3 regions of the Bradyrhizobium sp. 22 genome follow, and region 3 is predicted to be linked to each of the others. Evidence: predicted binding sites of a transcription regulator. Region 3 holds the regulator's gene; each other region holds the start of a gene.

Evidence for each region. Region 3 encodes PhoB, which activates phosphate uptake and scavenging genes when phosphate is short. Its sites were predicted from a motif close to TGTCATNNANCTGTCAT; they were not measured.
Region 1: the regulator PhoB is predicted to act here: its motif matches at 1,859-1,875, upstream of phnC (phosphonate ABC transporter ATP-binding protein).
Region 2: the regulator PhoB is predicted to act here: its motif matches at 3,954-3,970, upstream of K410_RS0121620 (RNA degradosome polyphosphate kinase).

What each region holds. Positions count from the first base shown of each region.
Region 1 covers NZ_KI519400.1:1,541,649-1,548,667, reverse strand. Annotated here, with positions in the region: gene K410_RS0132660 (alpha-D-ribose 1-methylphosphonate 5-triphosphate diphosphatase) at 1-1,156, opposite strand, end outside; gene K410_RS0132655 (LbetaH domain-containing protein) at 1,153-1,812, opposite strand; gene phnC (phosphonate ABC transporter ATP-binding protein) at 1,986-2,795, shown strand; gene phnD (phosphonate ABC transporter substrate-binding protein) at 2,870-3,805, shown strand; gene phnE (phosphonate ABC transporter, permease protein PhnE) at 3,879-4,763, shown strand; gene phnE (phosphonate ABC transporter, permease protein PhnE) at 4,760-5,605, shown strand; gene K410_RS0132630 (IS110 family RNA-guided transposase) at 5,914-6,885, shown strand.
Region 2 covers NZ_KI519399.1:4,232,849-4,239,867, reverse strand. Annotated here, with positions in the region: gene K410_RS37110 (sensor histidine kinase) at 1-151, shown strand, start outside; gene ppx (exopolyphosphatase) at 169-1,671, opposite strand; gene K410_RS0121620 (RNA degradosome polyphosphate kinase) at 1,687-3,879, opposite strand; gene K410_RS0121615 (P-loop NTPase family protein) at 4,028-4,705, opposite strand; gene K410_RS0121610 (CDP-alcohol phosphatidyltransferase family protein) at 4,830-5,372, opposite strand; gene purM (phosphoribosylformylglycinamidine cyclo-ligase) at 5,530-6,603, shown strand; gene purN (phosphoribosylglycinamide formyltransferase) at 6,603-7,019, shown strand, end outside.
Region 3 covers NZ_KI519400.1:1,768,478-1,775,496, forward strand. Annotated here, with positions in the region: gene argF (ornithine carbamoyltransferase) at 1-360, opposite strand, end outside; gene K410_RS0133790 (aspartate aminotransferase family protein) at 360-1,568, opposite strand; gene K410_RS0133795 (GcrA family cell cycle regulator) at 2,038-2,547, shown strand; gene phoB (phosphate regulon transcriptional regulator PhoB) at 2,777-3,484, opposite strand; gene phoU (phosphate signaling complex protein PhoU) at 3,508-4,224, opposite strand; gene pstB (phosphate ABC transporter ATP-binding protein PstB) at 4,236-5,057, opposite strand; gene pstA (phosphate ABC transporter permease PstA) at 5,054-5,899, opposite strand; gene pstC (phosphate ABC transporter permease subunit PstC) at 5,904-6,893, opposite strand.

The DNA.
Region 1 (7,019 bases), 230 kb from region 3:
CACTCAGGAGCCGCGTCGCATCAGTGAGATGGACCAGCTTGCCGCCCGATATCACCGCGATCAGCCGCGGCCGCAGCGGCACATCGTCGTCGACCAGCAGAATGTCGGCGCGGCGGCCTTCCGCGAGCACGCCGCGATCGGTCAGGCCGGTCGCGCGCGCAGGGCCGGCAGAGACCAGATTCCAGGCCTCCGTCAGCGGCAGCACGCCATCGGCGGCGAGCCGGAACGCGGCGAGCAGCTGGGCGGGATAATAGTAATCCGACGCCAGCACCGAGCAGAGCCCCTTGGCGATCATGTCGGAGGCCTTGGTCCAACCGGTGTGGCTGCCGCCGCGCACGACGTTCGGCGCGCCGTAGACGATGGCATCGCCGTGGCTTGCCGCCGCCTGCGCCGTCTCCTCATTGATCGGAAACTCCGCGATCAAGGCGCCGAGCTCGCGAAACTCGCGGCGCATCGCCGGCGTCGCGTCATCGTGCGAGAGCATCCGCACCTCGGCCGCACGGGCCGCGGCGGCCAGACGCGCAACGGAAGCCGGCACCTCGTCGGCGCGCGAGACCACGCGCTCGACCAGGCGGTCGAACTCCTCGCCCGACAAGCCGGTGCGCTCCACCATGCGGTTGCGCTTGCGCGGCTTGGCCATGTCGGCGACCGTGCCGTCCATGTGGTCGTTGAAGGCGAACAGGTCGACGCGGCCTTCCATGAGCCACTGCGCGATCTCGGCCTCGGCCTCGAGATTGTAGGTTTCGTGCCGCAGATGGAAGCGGGTGTCGGCGGAGAATTGCGGACGCTGCCGCTCGATCGCCTCCATCAGTCCGCGCGCATTGTCCGCGCTGCGCAGGCCCGGCTCCCAGGAGCAGGTGGTGGCGTGAAACACGGTGGTGATGCCGTTGCTGATGGCCTGGCGGTCGCTGTCGGCGAGCGCGACATCGATCGGGAAGTCGACACCGGCGCGCGGCATCATCTGCCGCTCGAAGGCATCGCCGTGTAGATCGACGATGCCGGGCAGCACCAGCAGGCCCCGTGCATCGATCGCCAGCCGCGCCCGGCCGCGAGCGGCGTCTATCGCAATGATGTCCTGCCCGGACACCCCCAATGACGTTTCGACGAGTTCGGTGCCGATCAGGGTCCGGCCGCCTTCAAGCAAGATGTCTGTCACGCGACCGCGCTTCGTTTGCTGGCAGGGAGAGTCGCCCGTGCTTCGTATGACGCCAGGAAATCTTCAATCCCGAGCTTGCGGAAATCGGGCAGGGCCTCGCGCAATTTGTCGTGATCCCAGTCCCACCAAGCAAGCCGCGCGAGACGCCCGGCGATCTCCTCGGAGAACCGTCGCCGCACGATTCGGGCCGGATTGCCGGCGACGATGGTGTAGGCCGGCACGTCCTTGGTGACGATGGCGCCGGCCGCGATCACCGCGCCGGTGCCGATGTTGCGGCCCGGCAGCACGATCGCGCCGTGGCCGATCCAGACGTCGTGGCCGATATGGACGTGATGCTGGCGCCGCCAGTCGAAGAAATCGGCATCGTCGCTTTCGCCGGCGAAATAGGCGCTCGAACGATAGGTGAAATGAGCCTGCGTCGCGCGGTGCATCGGATGGTTGCCGGGGTTGATGCGCGTCATCGCCGCGATCGAGCAGAACTTTCCGATCGTACTGTAGGTGATCTGCGAATCGTTCACGACATAGGAGTAATCGCCCATCGCCACTTCGTGCAGGATGGTGCGGGCGCCGACCTCGGTATAGGCGCCGAGCCGGGCCTCGTGCAGCTTGGCCGAGGGATCGATGGTCGGCTGAACTGAAAGAGCTTTGGCGGCCATGTCGAATCCGGAGTGCGAAGGCGGGCGTACCTCTTCTAGCGGATTCATGACAATGTCATGACGTAGCGATGACAGGGAATGAGCTGTGCAGGATCGCTGCGCTGCAACGGTCGTGTCACACAAGTGTTAAGCATGGACGTTAGCGATTGGCTCCAGCTACTCTGGAGCCCTGCATGCTGGTGGTGGATGGTCTGACGTGTCGCTTCGGCGCAAAAGCCGCGGTGGACGACGCTTCGTTTCAAGTTTCTCCCGGCGGTTTCGTTGGTGTGATCGGGCGATCCGGCGCCGGCAAGTCGACATTGCTGCGGAGCATCAACCGCCTGGTGACGCCGAGCGAGGGACGCATCCTGTTCGACGGCGTCGACGTCACCGCGCTACGCGGCAAGGAGCTGCGGCAATGGCGGGCGCGCTCGGCCATGATCTTCCAGCAGTTCAACCTGGTTGGCCGGCTCGATGTCCTCACCAACGTGCTGATGGGGCGGCTTGCGACGATGCCGGCCTGGCGCTCGCTGTCGCAAATCTGGCCGGAGCAGGACAAGGCGCTGGCGATGTCCGCGCTCGAGCAGTTCGACATCGCCTCGCTCGCCGCCCAGCGCGCCGACCAGCTCTCCGGCGGTCAGCAGCAGCGCGTCGCGATCGCGCGCGCCCTGGTGCAGCAGCCCGACATCATCCTCGCCGACGAGCCGATCGCTTCGCTCGACCCGCGCAACACCAAGATCGTGATGGATGCGCTTTTGCGCATCAACAAGCATTTCGGCATCACTGTGCTCTGCAACCTGCATTCGCTCGACCTCGCCCGCAGCTATTGCGACCGGCTGATCGGCATGGCGCAGGGCCGCGTGGTGTTCGACGGCGCGCCGGCCGCGCTGACCGATCACGTCGCGCGCGAGCTCTACGATCTCGAAGCCGCCGATGTCATGGGCGCCATGCCTGCGCCGGCGCCCGCGGGCGTCCCCGCGCTCGGAACGGCCGCGGCCGCCTGAGCGAAACCTGTTTCGCTGCAAGTCTTCTTTGCAAGTTTTTGCGTCAACCGACCCCAACCGATGAAGAGGGTAACATGATCACTCGCAGACTGGTCCTCGCCGGCGCCGCCGCGCTCGCGTTCACGACTTCAGCCCTGGCTGCCGATTGGAAGGCGAAATATCCCGAGCTGACCTTCGCGGTCGTGCCGGCCGAGAACGCCTCCGGCGTGACCGAGCGCTGGGCGCCGTTCATGAGCTATCTCTCCAAGGAGCTGGGCGTAAAGGTCACGTTGCGCATTGCCAACGACTACGCCGCCGTGATCGAAGGCCAGCGCGCCGGCAACATCCACATCGCGAGCTACGGCTCGGCCGCGTTCGCTCGCGCCCGCCTGACCGGCGTCAAGTCCGAGGCCTTCGCCAATGACGTCAACGCCGACGGCTCGACCGGCTATTATTCGGTGTTCTTCGTCAAGGCGAGCAGCCCCTACAAGACCCTCGATCAGCTCAAGGGCAAGAATCTCGGCCTGGTCGACCCGAACTCGACCTCTGGCAACAACGTGCCCCGCTTCGAGCTCGACAAGTTGGGTATCCATGACGCCGACAGCTATTTCGGCAAGGTCGTCTTCACCGGCAGCCACGAGAACGCGATGCTGGCGCTGGCGCAAGGCACGGTCGAGGTTGCCGCCAACCAATGGACCAGCGACGACGATTCCACGCTGGCGCAGATGCTGACCAAGGGCATGCTAAAGAATGCCGACGGATCGGCGATGAAGAAGGACGATTTTCGCATCATCCACAAATCGGCGCCAATCATCAATGGTCCCTATGCTTTCAACTCCGACCTGCCGGAAGATGCCAAGGCCGCCATTGTGAAAGCGTTCTTCGACGCGCCGACCAAGGACAAGGCCGCGTTCGATCGCCTCTCCGACGGCCAGAAGAAGGGCTTCCATCCCGCCACCACCAAGGATTGGGATGGCACGATCGAGTTGATCAAGTTCGTCGACGCCCTGCGTAAGAAGAAGGCGTCCTGAGTATCGCGACGATACCACTGGAGCCGGGTCGATCGACCCGGCTCTTTCTTTGACGGGACTTCATCTCAAGCCCATGACAACAGCGGTTTCGATCCTTCCCGAGCAGCAGCTCGCCGTGCTCAACGCCGCCTATCGGCAGGCGGTGGCACGCAGGCGGCTGCGCCTCCTGTTTGGAGCCTCGATGTTCGCCGCGGCGCTGGTTCTCGCCGCGGTCGGCGCGGAAGTGAATCTGCGCACGCTGTTCAGCTATTTCGGCAACTTCGTCAGCTATTTCGACCGCATTTTCACGCTCGACAGCGGCCAGCGGGTCTGGACCGACGTCGGCGAGTGGCTCTGGGGCTGGCGCAAATGGCTGAAGATGCTGGGCGAGACCCTGCTGATCAGCTACGTCGGCACGCTGATCGGCGCGATCCTCGCATTTGGCCTGAACTTCCTCGCCGCCGAGAACACCTCGCCCGCACCCTGGCTGCGCTTCGTCGTCCGGCGCCTGCTCGAATTCGCCCGCACCGTTCCGGGCATCGTGTTCGCGCTGGTGTTCGTGATCGCCTTCGGGCTGGGTCCGATGGCCGGCGTGCTCGCGATCGCGATCCATTCAACCGGTGCGCTCGGCAAGCTGTTCTCGGAGGTCGTCGAGAACGCCGACATGAAGCCGGTCGAGGGCATCCGCTCGACCGGCGCAAGCTGGCTGTCGTGCATGCGCTTTGCCGTGGTGCCGCAGGTGACGGCGGGCTATGCCAGCTACGCGCTGCTGCGTTTCGAGATCAACGTCCGCGAGGCCTCCGTCATGGGGTTCGTCGGCGCCGGCGGCATCGGCCAGGAGCTCGTCGTCGCCATTCGCAAGTTCTATTACTCGGATGTCAGCGCCATCCTGCTCACCATCATCGTCACCGTCTTCCTCATCGACATCAGCACGGGCTGGCTGCGCGGCCGCCTGTTCGGCAAGGAGGCGCGGACGTGACGCCGCACGAGGTCGATCCGCGAGAGCTTCGCGCCCGCTATCCCGACGTGTTCGATCGTCCCGCTTCGGCGCGGCTGGCGATGCCGGCGATGATCGTCGCGGCGTTCGCGATCCTGATTTACGGCCTGGTCGATCTCGACTTCTCGCCGTCGCGCTTCTTCGCCGGCCTCAGTCAGCTCGGCTGGATCACTTTGATGATGATCCCGCCGGATCCCGGTTCCTCGCTGCCGGTCTATCTCAAGGCGCTCGGCGAGACGCTGTCGATCGCGCTGCTCGGCACCACGCTGGCCGCCGTGTTCGCGCTTCCCGTCAGCCTGCTCGCAGCGCGCAACGTGGTGCCGTCGAGCATCCTGCGCTTCCCGGTTCGCCGCGTGCTGGATTCGATCCGCGGCGTCGACACCCTGATCTGGGCGCTGGTGTGGATCAATGTCGTGGGCCTCGGGCCGTTTGCCGGGGTGCTGGCGATCGCCGTGTCGGATTTCGGTGCGTTCGGCAAATTGTTCTCGGAGGCGATCGAGGGCGCCGATCAGAAGCAGGTCGAGGGCATCCGCGCCTCCGGCGGCAGTGCCCTGCACGAGATCCGCTTCGGCCTGATGCCGCAGGTGCTGCCCGTCATCGCCGGCCAGGTGCTATACTACATCGAGTCCAACACCCGCTCGGCGACCATCATCGGCATCGTCGGCGCCGGCGGCATCGGCCTGCAACTCGCCGAGCAGATCCGCGTGCTCGAATGGCAGAGGGTGTCGTTCCTGATCCTGATGATCCTGGTCGCGGTCGCCGCGATCGATTTCATCTCGGGCAAGCTGCGCTTTGCGATCATTGGACGACGGGCGGTGGCGTGAGCACAGGTGCTGTAGGGTGGGCAAAGGCGCGTCAGCGCCGTGCCCACGGATTTTCTCCGACATGATCAAGGTCGTGGGCACGCTTCGCTTTGCCCACCTTTGTATCAGCGCGCCGGCTTATAATGGGGCGTTCCGTGAGGAATGGCCCAGCCCGGGTGGCCGCCCGAGCTGGGTCGCCGTTCGATCGGATCGATGCCCACCGAAGCCTTGAGGGCTGTCAGACGTAGCAAGATCGCGATCGGCACTTCATCGGGACCCGGATGGTTGAACGAACTTCAGGTTCGCGTAACAAGGGAGGGTCGACGAAGATGGCCAAGCGTATCACGATGTGTGCCGGGATCGATACCGGCAAACGTAAGCTCGATGTTGCACTTGATGGTGGTTCGGAGCGGTTTCAGGCCGACAACACGCCGGATGGCCATAAAGTGTTGGTGGAATGGCTGCGGCAGCACAAGATCAAGCGGGTTGGGATCGAGGCGAGTGGCGGCTATGAGCAAGCTGTCGTCGCCGAACTGCGGCGGCAGCGGTTTGTGGTCGTCGTGTTTCAGCCGGCCCAGGTGCGCGCTTATGGCGTGTTCCAGCTGCAGCGAGCCAAGAATGACAAGATCGATGCCGCGCTGATTGCAGCCTGTACCGCCGCGGTCAAGAAGATCCACGCAGCTCCGGATCCCCGGTTGCAGCCCTTTGCCGAGCATCTGACGATGATCGACCAGATCACGGAGGACATTGCTCGGTTGAAGAACCGGATCGAGAGCTGCCGCAATATGCGGCTCCAGAAGCTGTGGAAGGAAGATATCGCCCGCCTGGCCAAGCGCGAGAGGGTCGAACTGAAGGCACTGGCCGCCGCAATCCGTGAGCATCGCGATCTTGCCAAGCGGCTCGCCTTGATCAACAGCATCGACGGTATTGGGCTGAAGACCGCCATGGTCATTCTGGTGCGGATGCCTGAGATCGGTCAGATCACGCGCGAACAAGCGGCCGCGCTGGCTGGCATTGCCCCTTACGACGACGACAGCGGCGATCGCTCCGGCGCTCGTCAGATCGCCGGCGGGCGTGACCGACTGCGACGTGCGCTCTTTGCTGCCGCGTTTCCCGCCTCATTCCGCTGGAATCCGCAGCTGATCGCGTTCTACGGAAGGCTGACCCGAGCCGGCAAGGAGCACAAACGCGCCTTGATCGCGTGTGCCAGAAAGCTGCTGATCTTCGCCAATACAGTCGTCGCTCGCGGCACGCCCTGGCAGAAAAAATTGCCTGAAGTCGCCGGCATACCAGCCACTTGATCGCGTTTCTTTGTTCGGCCGAAGCACCGTTTCTTCGTCCCGACCTGCCCTCACAAAGACGCCGCGCGCCGCGGCCGTCAAGGCTGGCCGTCGCGCCGGCCTCACCCCTGCCCCACTGCCGCCAGGCCACGCCT
Region 2 (7,019 bases), on a different contig from region 3:
CCTCGCGATCGTTCAGGACGTGCTCAATGCCTACGGATGGCAGCTGATTCTTGCGGAGTCCGAACTCGGTGGATTGAAAGCCGTCATCGCGCCGGAGGGGAGCGGCGACCGGATCGCTGTTGCTGATCGCAGAACCCAGCCGCTCGCTTGACGCATTGTTGCGGTTCGTCAGCGCCGCACGATCGATCCGGTGCGGCCGATCAGGCGGGCGAGCTGGCGGAAGCGGCTACCGACGCGGTCGGCGACGAGGTCGCCGAGGCGGTGCTCGAACACCAGCATCAATTTACGTCCCTGGCTGCGGAAATGCGTGGCGGGCAAGACACCCGGGCGCGCCGCCGAGATCAGATGCGCGACGCGGAACGCAGCGCCCAACAGACGCGCGCGTTCGAGCTGCGCCGGCGTCAGCAGCTCCTGCGTGGTGACCGGCGGCTGATTTTCTTCGCTGAGCCCCGCATAGCGATAGAACACCGACAGGCCGACGAAGGCGCGCTCGGTGTGGGTGATCGCGCCGAAATTGCCGTTGACGACGAGGCTCAGCGTCTGCTCGCCGCGGTGATCCGGATGCACGCGCCAGCCGATGTCGGACAAGAGGCAGGCGGTATGGCGCAGCCGTCGGTCCTCCTCGGTTTCACGCAGCTTGACTACGCGCACGAGGCGATCGGTCCAGGCGATCAGCTCGTGGGCGTGCTTGGCCGAGCGCGACAGCAGCTGGTTCAGCTCCTCCGCGGCGCAGATCAGGCCGTCCTTGTTACGTTCCGCCTCCGCCAGCTTCTCGTGCAGCAGGCCCTCGCGCACGCCGAAGGTCGAGAACACGATGGTCTTGGGCTTCGCGACCCGGATGATGTGCTCAAGCACCAGTGCCGCGTAGGTGAGGAGCGGGCGGCGCGCGTCGGCGACGCTCTCGATGTCGGCGAGCATGTTCGCGGCCACCAGGCGGCGCAGCCTGCGGGAGAAGTCGAGCGCTTCCGCCGCGGACAGCGAATAGCCGTGCATCACCTGGAGCGGATAGCCGCTCTGGATGATGTGAATGCGCGCGAGCGCGCGCCAGGTGCCGCCGACCGCGTAGAAGGTGCGGCCGCGGCCCGCCGTGAGCTGCGGCACCTCGTCGAGCTCCTCGCGCACGATGCGGTCGGCGCGCTTGAGCGATTTGTGCGCGAGATCCTGCAGCGCAAGCCCGCCGAGCGGCAGCGTCACGCCGCTGCGCACGCTGTTCTTGCGCACGTCGATCAGTTCGAGCGAGCCGCCGCCGAGGTCGCCGACGATGCCGTCGGGATGATGGATGCCGGAGATCACGCCGAGCGCCGACAGCCGCGCCTCGCGCGGGCCCGACAGGATCTCGATGTCCACGGCGCAGATGCGCTCGGCCTTGGCGATGAAGTCGGCACCGTTCGAGGCGTCGCGGCAGGCCGCGGTCGCGATCGCGAACACGCGCCCGACCTGCATCACGCGGCACAGGGCGCGAAAGCGCTTGAGCGAGGTCAGCGCCTTGTCGACGGCGTCGGGGGCGAGCAGGCCGGTGCTCTGCACCTCGCGCCCAAGACCGCACAGCGTCTTCTCGTTGAAGATCGGAATGAGGCTCCGCGCCAGCGCCTCGTAGACGACGAGACGGACCGAGTTGGAGCCGATGTCGATGACCGCGACGCTCGAGCCGCGCTTGCGCGGCCGCTTCACGTCGGAAATCCCCGATCAGGATTGATGGCGTTCGTTCCGGCGCGTGAGACGACGCGGCGAGGATTCCTTGAGCGACTTTCCACGGCCAGACAGACTCGGATTTGTCATGAAGTAGTTGTGGACGTTGAAAGGCTCCTCGCCTTTCGCGGTCTTCATACGCGTTGAGGACCCATCCGGCAACAACTGCCAGCTCTGCTCGTTGTCTTTCAGGTTGGCGACCATGATCTGTTCGAGAACCTGCTGATGAACCGTCGGATTTTGCAGCGGGCACAGCACCTCGACGCGGCGGTCGAGGTTGCGCGGCATCATGTCGGCGGAGGAGATATACACAGCCGCTTTGGCGCTCGGCAGGCCCTGGCCCATGCCGAAGCAGTAGATTCGGCCGTGTTCCAGGAAGCGGCCGATGATCGACTTGACGCGGATATTCTCGGACAGGCCGGGAATGCCGGGGCGCAGGCAACAGATGCCGCGCACCACGAGCTCGACCTGCACGCCCGCCTGCGAGGCCTCGTAGAGCGCGTCGATGATGTCGGGGTCGACCAGCGCATTCATCTTCATCCAGACCGCGCCGTGCCGGCCGTGCCGCGCATGCGCGGTCTCGCCCTGGATGTGCTCGATGATGCGCTTGCGCAGGGTGAGCGGCGACACCGCCATCTTTTCCAGATCGCTCGGCGCGGCGTAGCCGGTGATGAAGTTGAACACGCGCGCGGCATCGCGGCCGATGGTCGGATCCGAGGTGAAGTAGGAGAGGTCGGTGTAGATGCGCGCGGTGACCGGGTGATAATTGCCGGTGCCGGTATGAACATAGGTGGTGAGGCTGCCGCCCTCGCGGCGCACCACCATCGAGAGCTTCGCGTGCGTCTTCAGCTCGAGGAAGCCGTAGACGACCTGCACGCCGGCGCGTTCGAGGTCGCGGGCCCAGCGGATGTTGGCCTCCTCGTCGAAGCGCGCCTTCAGCTCAATCAGCGCCGTGACGGACTTGCCGGCCTCGGCGGCTTCGGCGAGCGTGCGCACGATCGGCGAGTTGTTGGAGGTGCGGTAGAGCGTCTGCTTGATCGCGACGACGTCGGGGTCGCGTGCGGCCTGCTGCAGGAACTGCACCACGACGTCGAAGGATTCGTAGGGGTGATGGACGACGAGGTCCTTTTGCCGGATCGCGGCAAAGATGTCGCCGCCGTGCTCGCGCACACGCTCGGGGTGGCGCGGCACGTAAGGGGTGAATTCGAGATCGGGGCGATCGAGGCGGGTGAGCTGCGAGAGCTCGTTCATCGCCTGCACGCCGTCGACCAGGAAGACCTCGTCGTCGGCGGCCGAGAGTGCGTGCTGAACGAAGCTGCGCAACTGCTCCGGCATCTTGGCGTCGATCTCGAGCCGGATCACCGACCCGCGGCGGCGGCGCTTGAGCGCCGTCTCGAACAGGCGGACGAGGTCTTCCGCCTCTTCCTCGATTTCGAGCTCGGAGTCGCGGATGATCCGGAAGGCGCCCTGGCCGTGCAGGTTGTAGCCGGGGAACAGGCGGTTGATGAACAGGGCGGTTGCCTGCTCGAGCGAGATCAGGCGAACGATTTTGCCGTCGGCCGGCAGGCGGATGAAGCGGTCGATCTTGCCGGGCATGCGGATCAGCGCGTTCATCTGCTTGCCGTCGGCGGCGCGCGTGAGCTGGAGCGCGATGGTGAAGCCGAGGCTCGGGATGAACGGGAAGGGATGCGCAGGGTCGATCGCCAGCGGCGTCAGCAGCGGGAACACGTTGTTGAGGAAATAGTCCTCGATCCAGGTCCGTTCCGCCTTGCTGACATCCTTGCCGTCGACCAGCACGATGCCGACATCGGCCAGCGTGCTGCGCAGGTCGCGCCAGATCGCCTGCTGGTCGGAGGCAAGCTCGGACACGGTGCGGTTGATCAGCGCGAGCTGCTCGGACGGCGTCAGGCCGTCGGGGCTGCGTTCGGCAATGCCCTCGCGCACCTGGGCCTTGATGCCGGCGACGCGGACCATGAAGAATTCGTCGAGGTTATTCGCCGAAATCGACAGGAATCGCACCCGCTCCAGCACGGGGTGGCTGGCATTGACGGATTCCTCCAGGACGCGGCGGTTGAAATGCAGCCAGGAGAGTTCGCGATTGATGAATCGTTCGGGGCTGGCCGCGATCGCCGGCAGGCCCTCGGCTTCCTGAACTTTCTCTTTTATTTCAACAGCTTGCGCAGAATCCATCAGAAGTCGGTCCATCCTGTCTCGCCTCACTTTGCGATCTATGCGCAAAACCCGCGGGAGCATGTGTTACAGCGATGACGTTTCGATGACATTGATGTTCCGCCGCTTCGCTGCGTCAAGCGGGCTCCGCGGCTCCCGGGCGAGCGGGTCAGGCGTCCCGCAGCAGCTCGGCGGCCAGTGCCCTGGTCACGGGGCGGCCGAGCCGGAGGGCCTCGCTGTCGAGCAGTTCCACGGCTTGGCGGGCGGCGGCCGAGGACCGCTCCAGGCGGGTGGCGAGATAGCCGACCACGCTCTCGTCCACATTGAGCTGGCGGTCGGCACAGAATTTCAAGATCAGGCCGCGGAAGAGCTGGTCGTCCGGGGGCAGCAGCGTGACAACAGGCACGGCGCGCAGGCGCGAGCGCAGGTCGCGAAGCTCGATCTCGAGCGCGGCCGGCACCTCGCGCCCGGTGAAGAGCACGTAGGCGCCGTCCTCGCGGGCAAGGTTCATCAGGTGGAAGAGGGCGCGTTCGTCGAAATCTCCCGCCCGGAGATCCTCGACCACCAGGGCGCCGGTGGCGAGCGCGCCCGGAACGCCGGCGGCCGTCAGGACGTTGGCGGCAGCCGAGCGGGCGCCTGAAATGTCGGCCCAGATCGCGGCGAGGTGGCTCTTGCCGCTGCCTTCGGGGCCGGCGAGCCACATGATCCGGTTCGGCCATTCCGGCCAGCTGTCGATCAGGGCCAAGCCGGCCGCGTTGGCGGGACCCTCGAGGAAATTGTCCCGGCTGACGCTCTCCGCATGCGGAAGCGTAAACGCCAATTGTCGGGGATGGACGCGGCCTGCCACGCTTGCTTTGCTCCATGCCGGCGCGCCGGCCCGTTTGAAGAGAATGCGATTTGATGGAGCGGAATTGGCCTTTTGCGGGGCTGCTTCCGCTTTCACCTGGTCCGCTCTCACTTGTCGTCCGCTCTCACTTGGCCTCGATCGTGCTCATGTGCCGCAGCCACCCGACGAGATAGAGCGACACCGACGAGAGCGTGAAGACCGTGACGAGGCCCATCAGGATGATATCATAAGGAGCCGGCTTGAAGCCGAAGGCAAGTGCCGCCAGCACCAGGGCGGCGAACGCCACTTGGGCAACGGTGTTGAGCTTGGACACTTTCGACGGCTTCATCTCGACAGGCCGGTCAAACAGCCAGGATATGATCACGGCGGCGACGATCATGATGTCGCGAGAGACCACCAGGATCACGATCCAGCGCGGAATCGCACCCCAGATCCCCAGCGCCATGTAGATCGAGACCAGCAGGGCCTTGTCCGCGAGCGGGTCGAGCAGGGCCCCAAGCTCGCTCGTCATGTTGAAACGCTTGGCCAGGAAGCCGTCCACGGCGTCGCTGATACCGGCGATCAGGAAGACGGCGAACGCGACCTCCATTTGGCTCGACACGATGGCCCAGACGATGATCGGGACCAGCATGATGCGGCCCAGCGTAATGATGTTCGGAATACTCACGAAAGCGCTTCCCGGCACCCGGTCTACCTCGAAATCCGGCCCCTCGGGAGGCTGAACCGGTTGATATCTCTACATAGTATATGGCGGTGCGCCATGCGAGCCATTGCGTGTCCCCGGAATTCGACGTAACCAGCCGCAACCCCACTGGACATCGGGCATGACCGACCGCAAAAACGGCCTCACTTACGCCGATTCAGGCGTCGATATCGATGCGGGCAACCGCCTGGTCGATCTGATCAAGCCGATGGTGCGCGCCACGGCGCGGCCGGGGGCCGATGCCGAGATCGGCGGCTTCGGCGGCCTGTTCGACCTCAAGGCGGCCGGTTTCAAGGACCCCGTCCTCGTGGCTGCGACCGATGGCGTCGGCACCAAGGTCAAGATCGCGATCGAGACCGGGCTGCACGGCGGGATCGGCATCGACCTCGTCGCCATGAGCGTCAACGATCTCGTGGTGCAGGGCGCCGAACCGCTGTTCTTCCTGGATTATTTCGCCTGCGGCAAGCTCGACCCGGAGGCCACGGCTTCGATCGTCGCGGGCGTCGCGGAAGGCTGCCGCGAATCCGGCTGCGCCCTGATCGGGGGCGAGACCGCCGAGATGCCGGGTCTGTACAAGGACGGCGATTACGATCTCGGCGGCTTTGCCGTCGGCGCTGCGGAGCGGGGCACGCTGCTGCCGCGCAAGGACATCGCGGCGGGCGACGCCGTGATCGGCCTTGCCTCGTCGGGCGTGCATTCCAACGGCTTTTCGCTGGTGCGCAAGATCGTGGAACAATCCGGCCTGGGCTTCGCGGCGCAGGCGCCGTTCGCACCCGTGATGACGCTCGGCGGCGCGCTGCTGACGCCGACCCGGCTCTACGTCAAGTCCTGCCTGCGCGCGATCCGCGAGACCGGCGCGGTGAAGGGGCTCGCCCACATCACCGGCGGCGGCTTCACCGACAACATTCCGCGCGTGCTGCCGCCGCACCTCGGCGTCGGCATCGACCTCGCGCGCCTGCCGGTGCTGCCGGTGTTCAAATGGCTGGCGGCGCAGGCCGGCATTGCCGAGCTGGAAATGCTGCGAACCTTCAATTGCGGCATCGGCATGATCGCGATCGTCGAGCCCGACAAGGTCGACCAGGTGATCGAGGTCTTCACCGACGCCGGCGAGACTGTGGCGCAGCTCGGCACCGTGATCCCGGCCGAGGGCGAGCACCGCGTCGTCTATAACGGCCATCTCGATCTGGCGCTGTGATGAAGCGCCGCGTCGCCATCCTGATCTCCGGCCGCGGCTCCAACATGGCCGCGCTGATCAGGGCAGCAAGCTCGGCGGATTTCCCGGCGGAGATCTCGCTCGTCATTTCCAACAAGGCCGATGCGCCCGGGCTGGAGCGGGCCAAGGCGGCCGGCGTTAAGACGCTGGTGATCGAGAGCAAGCCGTTCGGCAAGGACCGCGCCGGCTTCGAGAAGGTGCTGCAGGCCGCGCTCGATCAGCACGGCATCGAGCTGATTTGCCTGGGCGGCTTCATGCGCCTGTTCACGGCCGAGTTCACCAAAGCCTGGTACGGGCGGATGCTGAACATCCATCCCTCGCTGCTGCCGTCCTTCCCCGGCCTCGATCCGCACGGCCAGGCCTTGCGCGCCGGCGTCAAGCTGTCGGGCGCGACCGTG
Region 3 (7,019 bases):
AAGCTCCAGCAACGCATCGTGATTGAGGATGCGGATCATGATGGCGTCGACATAGCGCGACAGCACGCGCGCGGTGTCGGCGATGGTCTCGCCGCGGCCGAGCTGCATCTCGGCACCGGTGAGCATGATCGCCTCGCCGCCGAGCTGGCGCATGCCGACGTCGAACGACACCCGGGTCCGCGTCGAGGGTCGCTCGAAGATCATCGCCAGCGTCTTGCCCTCGAGCGGCCGGACCGGCTGATGCGCCTTCTGCTTCGCCTTCATCGCGCTCGACGCGGCGAGCATGCGCTTGAGCTCCGACAGCGGGAGCTCGTTGATGTCGAGGAAGTGCTTCGGCGTCTTGGTCGGCGACTTGCTCATCAGCTTGCCGCCCGCTTGCTCTGGCCGGCCGACAATGCGGCGCAGGCACGCTCCAGCCGTCCGACGCTGTCCTCGATCTCGGCTTCGGTGACGATCAAGGGCGGCAGGAAGCGCACGACATTGTCGCCGGCCCCGACGGTCAGGAGCTTTTCGTCGCGCAAGGTGGCGACCAGGTCACCCGAGGGCACGACGGCCTTGATGCCGATCAGGAGGCCCTCGCCGCGCACCTCGCTGACGATGTCGGGGTGACGGTCGATCACGGAGGCGAGCTTCTGCTTGAGCAGCAGCGACATCTTCTGCACGTGGTCGAAGAAGCCGGGCTTGAGCATGACGTCGAGCACGGCGTTGGCTGCGGAGATCGCCAGCGGATTGCCGCCGAAGGTCGAGCCGTGCGAGCCGGGCCCCATGCCGGCCGCCGCGTCCGCGGTCGCCAGCACGGCGCCGATCGGGAAGCCGCCGCCGAGCGCCTTCGCCAGCGACATCACGTCGGGCGTGACGCCGGTGCGCCGATACGCGAACAGATCGCCGGCACGGCCCATGCCGGTCTGCACCTCGTCGAAGGCGAGCAGCAGGCCCTTCTCGTCGCAAAGCTGGCGCAACGCCTTGAGGAAAGCGGGCGGTGCCGAACGCACGCCGCCCTCGCCCTGGATCGGCTCGATCAGGATACCGGCGGTGTCGGGGCCGATCGCCTTCTTGACGGCTTCGAGGTCGCCATGCGGCACCTGGTCGAAGCCATCCATCGGCGGACCGAACCCTTCGAGATATTTTGCCGATCCGGTCGCAGCGAGCGTCGCCAGCGTGCGGCCGTGGAAGGCGCCTTCGAACGTGATGATGCGGTAACGCTCCGGGTGCCCCTTGGAGAAGTGATGATGGCGCACCAGCTTGATCACGCCCTCCAGCGCCTCGGCGCCGGAATTGCAGAAGAACACCAGGTCGGCAAAACTCTCGTGGCACAGGCGCGCGGCGAGCTTCTCGCCGTCCGGGCTCTGGAACAGGTTCGACATGTGCCACAGCTTCGTCGCCTGCTCCTGCAACGCCTCGATCAAATGCGGGTGGCAATGGCCGAGCGCATTGACGGCGACGCCCGAGGTGAAATCGAGATAGCGATCGCCATTGGTCGCGATCAGCCAGCAGCCTTCGCCGCGCTCGAAACCGAGGTTGGCCCTGGCGAAAACGGGGAGCAAATGCGGGGCTGCGCTGTTAGTCATGACGGCCACATGATGTTGCGGACGGTGTGAGGCGTGCATTGCGCAACGCACCATCCACCGGCCCGGAAAACGAAACGTGCCGCCTTTTAAGGGCGGCACGCACAACTATCTTAGGCCTGGTGAAACGGGTGTCAATGCCGCCCGAAAGCCCCAGGAAACGGTGGTGAAACGGTGATTCCGTAGTCTTGCGGTGGCGATTTTGCGGGTTTTTCACCACGGAACATGTGGAAGCGAGTCGGCGGACTCTTGCGCGCGAGTCACGCCATATTGTAGCGTTTGGCTTGTCAGATACGACATCTCGTGCGGCAGTTCTGATCCCAAGAGTCCTCATGTACCGGCGTAAACGTTCGGGCGTCAGTTGCGCGCCCGGCGAGCCCTAAGGGATTCGAGCGGCACGGGTTTTTCGAGGCTTAGGCATTCGCCGCACGGACCGCCAGGATGGCAACCGCGCGGCGAGGGAAAGGGTGCAATGACGGTTTTGACCTGGTCCGACGATCGCGTCGAGCAGCTGAAAAAGCTCTGGGAGGCCGGATTGTCGGCCAGCCAGATCGCAGCAGAGCTCGGCAATGTGACCCGCAATGCCGTGATCGGCAAAGTGCACAGGCTCGGCCTGTCCGGCCGCGCCAAGAGCCCTTCGTCGGCCGCGCCCCGGCCGCGCAAGGCGCGTCCCGCCCAGCACATGATGCGGGTGAGCCGCCCGATCGCGCGCGGCAACACCGCGCTGGCGCAGGCCTTCGAGGTCGAGGTCGAGGCCGAACCCGTCACCTACGACAACGTGGTGCCGATGAGCCAGCGGCTGTCGCTGCTCGAATTGAACGAGGCGACCTGCCACTGGCCGGTCGGCGATCCCTCGAGCCCGGATTTCTTCTTCTGCGGCGGCAAGGCGCTGTCCGGCCTGCCCTATTGCGCCCAGCACTCGCGCGTGGCGTATCAGCCGGCGGCGGATCGCCGCCGCGCGGCACCGAAGCCGACGCGCTGAGCGAGATTTAGCTGATCGTAAAGACGGCAGCCGTCACACGACGGCGCCTCAACCAACTCGGTGTCATCCCCGCGAACGCGGGGATCCATAACCACAGGGCGCAATTGTTGCGCGAGATGGTGACTTCGAGTCTTCGCCAAACCACGTCCTATGATTATGGGTCCCGGGCTCGCGCTGCGCGCGCCCCGGGATGACGGCCGAGCTCGCCAAACCAGCTCTCGCTGGAGCTTTACGTCTGCTCCGCCTTGGCGAAGCGATCGTCCAGCGCGTAGCCGGCGCCGCGGACGGTGCGGATCGGATCCTGCTCGCGGCCGAGATTAAGCAGCTTGCGCAGGCGGCCGATATGGACGTCGACGGTGCGCTCGTCGATGTAGATGTCGCGGCCCCAGACGCTGTCGAGCAGCTGCTCGCGCGAGAACACGCGGCCGGGATGCTCCAGGAAAAACTCCAGCAGGCGATATTCGGTCGGGCCGAGATCGATCGGGCGGCCGGAGCGCGCGACGCGGCGCTTGTCGCGATCGAGCTCGATGTCGCCATAGGCCAGCACGGTCGCGAGCCGCTCCGGACTGGCGCGCCTGAGCAGGCCTTTCACGCGCGCGAGCAGCTCCGGCACAGAGAACGGCTTGACGATGTAATCGTCGGCGCCGGTCGCAAGGCCGCGCACGCGCTCGCTCTCCTCGCCGCGCGCGGTCAGCATGATGATCGGCAGCTGCTTGGTCTCGGGCCGGGTGCGGAGGCGCCGGCACAGCTCGATGCCGGAGAGGCCCGGCAGCATCCAGTCGAGCACGATCAGATCGGGAATGTGTTCCTTGAGGCGGGTGTCGGCGTCGTCGCCGCGCATCACCGTCTCGACGTCATAGCCGTCGCCTTCGAGGTTGTAACGCAGAAGCTCAGTGAGAGCTTCCTCGTCCTCAACCACCATAATGCGTGCGCCCATGTTGTCGTCGCTCCTTGAGGTCTTCAGGTATTCGGGATCGTCGTGGCGAAATTGGTCATGTCGCCCTTCGGCCGCTTGTCGGTGATCGCCTGGCCCTCGATCATGTAGAACACGGTCTCGGCGATGTTGGTGGCGTGGTCGCCGATGCGCTCGATGTTCTTGGCGCAGAACATCAAGTGGATGCAGAACGAGATGTTGCGCGGATCCTCCATCATGTAGGTCAGGAGCTCGCGGAACAGCGAGGTGCAGATCGCGTCGACCTCCTCGTCGCCCTTCCACACCGCCATCGCCGCCGGCAGATCGTGCGCGGCATAGGCATCGAGCACGCTCTTGACCTGCTGCTGCACCAGGTCGGTCATGTGCTCCAGGCCGCGGAACAGCTTGAGCGGATGGAAGTCGGTCTCCAGCGCGGCGACGCGCTTGCCCATGTTCTTGGCGAGGTCGCCGATGCGCTCGAGGTCGGTCGCAACGCGCATGGCGCCGACGATCTCGCGCAGGTCCACCGCCATCGGCTGGCGGCGGGCGATGGTGAGCACGGCGCGTTCCTCGATGCGCTTCTGCAGCGCGTCGAGATCGGCGTCGATGGCGACGACGCGCTGGCCGAGCGCGACGTCGCGGCGGATCAGCGCATCGACGGAATCGACGATCATGCGCTCGGCGATGCCGCCCATCTCGGCGACCAGGCGCGTGAGCTCCTGGAGGTCGGTGTCGAAGGCCTTTGCGGTATGTTCAGTACCCATGTTGCGTCTCCTCAGCCGAACCGGCCGGTGATGTAGTCCTGCGTCCGCCGGTCGGTCGGCGACGTGAAGATCTTGCTGGTGTCGTCGAACTCGATCAGCTCGCCGAGATACATGAAGGCGGTCTTGTCGGAGACGCGCGCCGCCTGCTGCATGTTGTGGGTGACGATCGCGATCGTGTAATTCTCGGACAGCTCCTGGATCAGCTCCTCGACCTTGGCGGTCGAGATCGGGTCGAGCGCCGAGCACGGCTCGTCGAACAGGATCACCTCGGGCCGAACCGCGACGGTGCGGGCGATGCAGAGGCGCTGCTGCTGGCCGCCGGAGAGCGACAGGCCGGAGGCGTTGAGCTTGTCCTTGACCTCGTTCCACAGCGCGCCGCCGCGCAGCGCCTTCTCGACGCGGTCGTCCATCTCGGACTTCGAGATCTTCTCGTAGAGGCGGATGCCGAAGGCGATGTTCTCGTAGATCGTCATCGGGAACGGGGTCGGCTTCTGGAACACCATGCCGACCCGGGCGCGCAGCAGGTTGAGGTCGAGCTTGGGGTCGAGAATGTTGGTGTGGTCGAGCAGCAGCTGGCCGGTGGCGCGCTGGCCCGGATAGAGGTCGTACATCCGGTTGAAGATGCGCAGCAGGGTCGACTTGCCGCAGCCGGACGGGCCGATGAAGGCGGTGACGCGGTTAGTGCCGAGCGCCAGATTGATGTTCTTCAGCGCATGGTGCTCACCGTAGTAGAAGTTGAGGTTGCGCGCGGTGACCTTGGCAGGCGCCTCGGGCAGCGGCTGCGAGCCGGGGTGAACGGTCGGCGCGCTGACGGAAACAGACATTTCACTCATTTTGCAGTCCTCTCGGCACCAAGGATGCGGGCGCCAATGTTCAGGGCAAGCACGGTCAGGGTGATCAGCAGCGCGCCGCTCCAGGCGAGCTGCTTCCAATAGGCATAGGGGCTCTGCACGAAGTTGTTGATGGTGACCGGCAGGTTGGCCATCGTCTTGTCGAGGCCGAGGCTGAAGAACTGGTTGGACAGCGCGGTGAACAGCAGCGGCGCGGTCTCGCCGGCGACGCGCGCCGTGGCGAGCAGCACGCCGGTGATGAGGCCGGAGCGCGCGGCGCGATAGGCGATCCGCTTGATCACCAGCGAGCGCGGCAGGCCCAGCGCGCTGGCGGCTTCGCGCAGCGGGTTCGGCACCAGCAGCAGCATGTCCTCCGTGGTGCGCACCACGACCGGGATCACGATCACGGCGAGCGCCAGCGCACCCGCGATCGCCGAGAAGCCCCGCATCGGCACCACCACCGCGCCGTAGATGAACAGGCCGATGATGATCGAGGGCGCCGACAGCAGGATGTCGTTGATGAAGCGGATCACCGAGGTCAGCTTGTCGTTGCGGCCGTACTCGGCAAGATAGGTGCCGGCGAACAGGCCGAGCGGCGCGCCGATGCCGACGCCGATCACGGTCATGATGACCGAGCCGACGATGGCGTTGCGCAGGCCGCCCTCGGTCGAGCCCGGCGGCGGCGTGTCCGCGGTGAAGATCTGCACGTTGAGGCCGCTGAGGCCGTTGTAGAGCAGCGTGACCAGGATCAGCGCGAGCCAGGTGACGCCGAAGGCGGCGGCGGCGATGCAGAGGCCGCGGATGACGACGTCCCAGCGGCGGCGGCGTGCATAGATCGGATTCATGGCTTCACTTCCCCGCCTTGGTTTCCAGGCGCATCAGCATCAGCCGCGCGGCCGCGAGCACGAAGAACGTCAGCACGAACAGCAGCAGGCCGAGCAGGATCAGGCCGGACTGGTGCAGGCCGTCGCTCTCGGCGAACTCGGATGCGATCGCCGCCGAGATCGTCGTGCCCGGCGCGAAGATCGAGGAGGAGATGCGGAACGAATTGCCGATGATGAAGGTCACCGCCATGGTCTCGCCGAGCGCGCGGCCCAGCGCCAGCATGACGCCGCCGATGATGCCGACGCGGGTGTAGGGGATCACCACGCTGCGGACGACCTCCCAGGTGGTGCAGCCGACGCCGTAGGCGGCTTCCTTCAGGACCGGCGGCACCGTCTTGAACACGTCGACCGAGATCGAGGTGATGAAGGGCAGCACCATGATGGCGAGGATCAGCGCGGCGTTGAACAGGCTGAGATAGGACGGGGGACCCGCGAAGATCGCGCCCAGCACCGGGACGCCGTCGAACACCCTGATCATGAACGGCTGGAAGGTGTTGGCCAGGAACGGGCCCAGCACAAAGAAGCCCCACATGCCGTAGATGATCGAGGGAATTCCGGCGAGCAGCTCGATCGCCATGCCGATCGGGCGGCGCAACCATTGCGGACAGAGCTCGGTGAGGAAGATCGCAATGCCGAGACCGACCGGAATGGCGATCAGCATGGCGATGAAGGAGGTGACGAGCGTGCCGTACATCGGCCCGAGCGCGCCGAGCACGGGCGGATCGGCCGACGGCGCCCAGCGCTGCGTCCACAGGAAGGAGAGGCCGTATTCCTTGATCGCCGGGAACGCGCCGATGACAAGCGACATGATGATGCCGCCGAGAATGAGCAGCACCGAGATCGCGGAGAGCCGCGTGATCCAGTAGAAGGTGACGTCGCCGAGCTTGAACGCGCCCAAGGCCTTGGCACGGTCATACGGTCCGGCATCGTCGATTACATCGCTCTGAACGGCCATCTCTGCCACGCCGATCCCCTGTACCCGTTATATACGCTTTTGCTGGTCTCGTGCCCCGGATGCGACGCAGCGCGAAGCGCTGCTGATCCGGGGCCCAGTTCTTGGAGGTGCCGGCTCTGCGGAGCA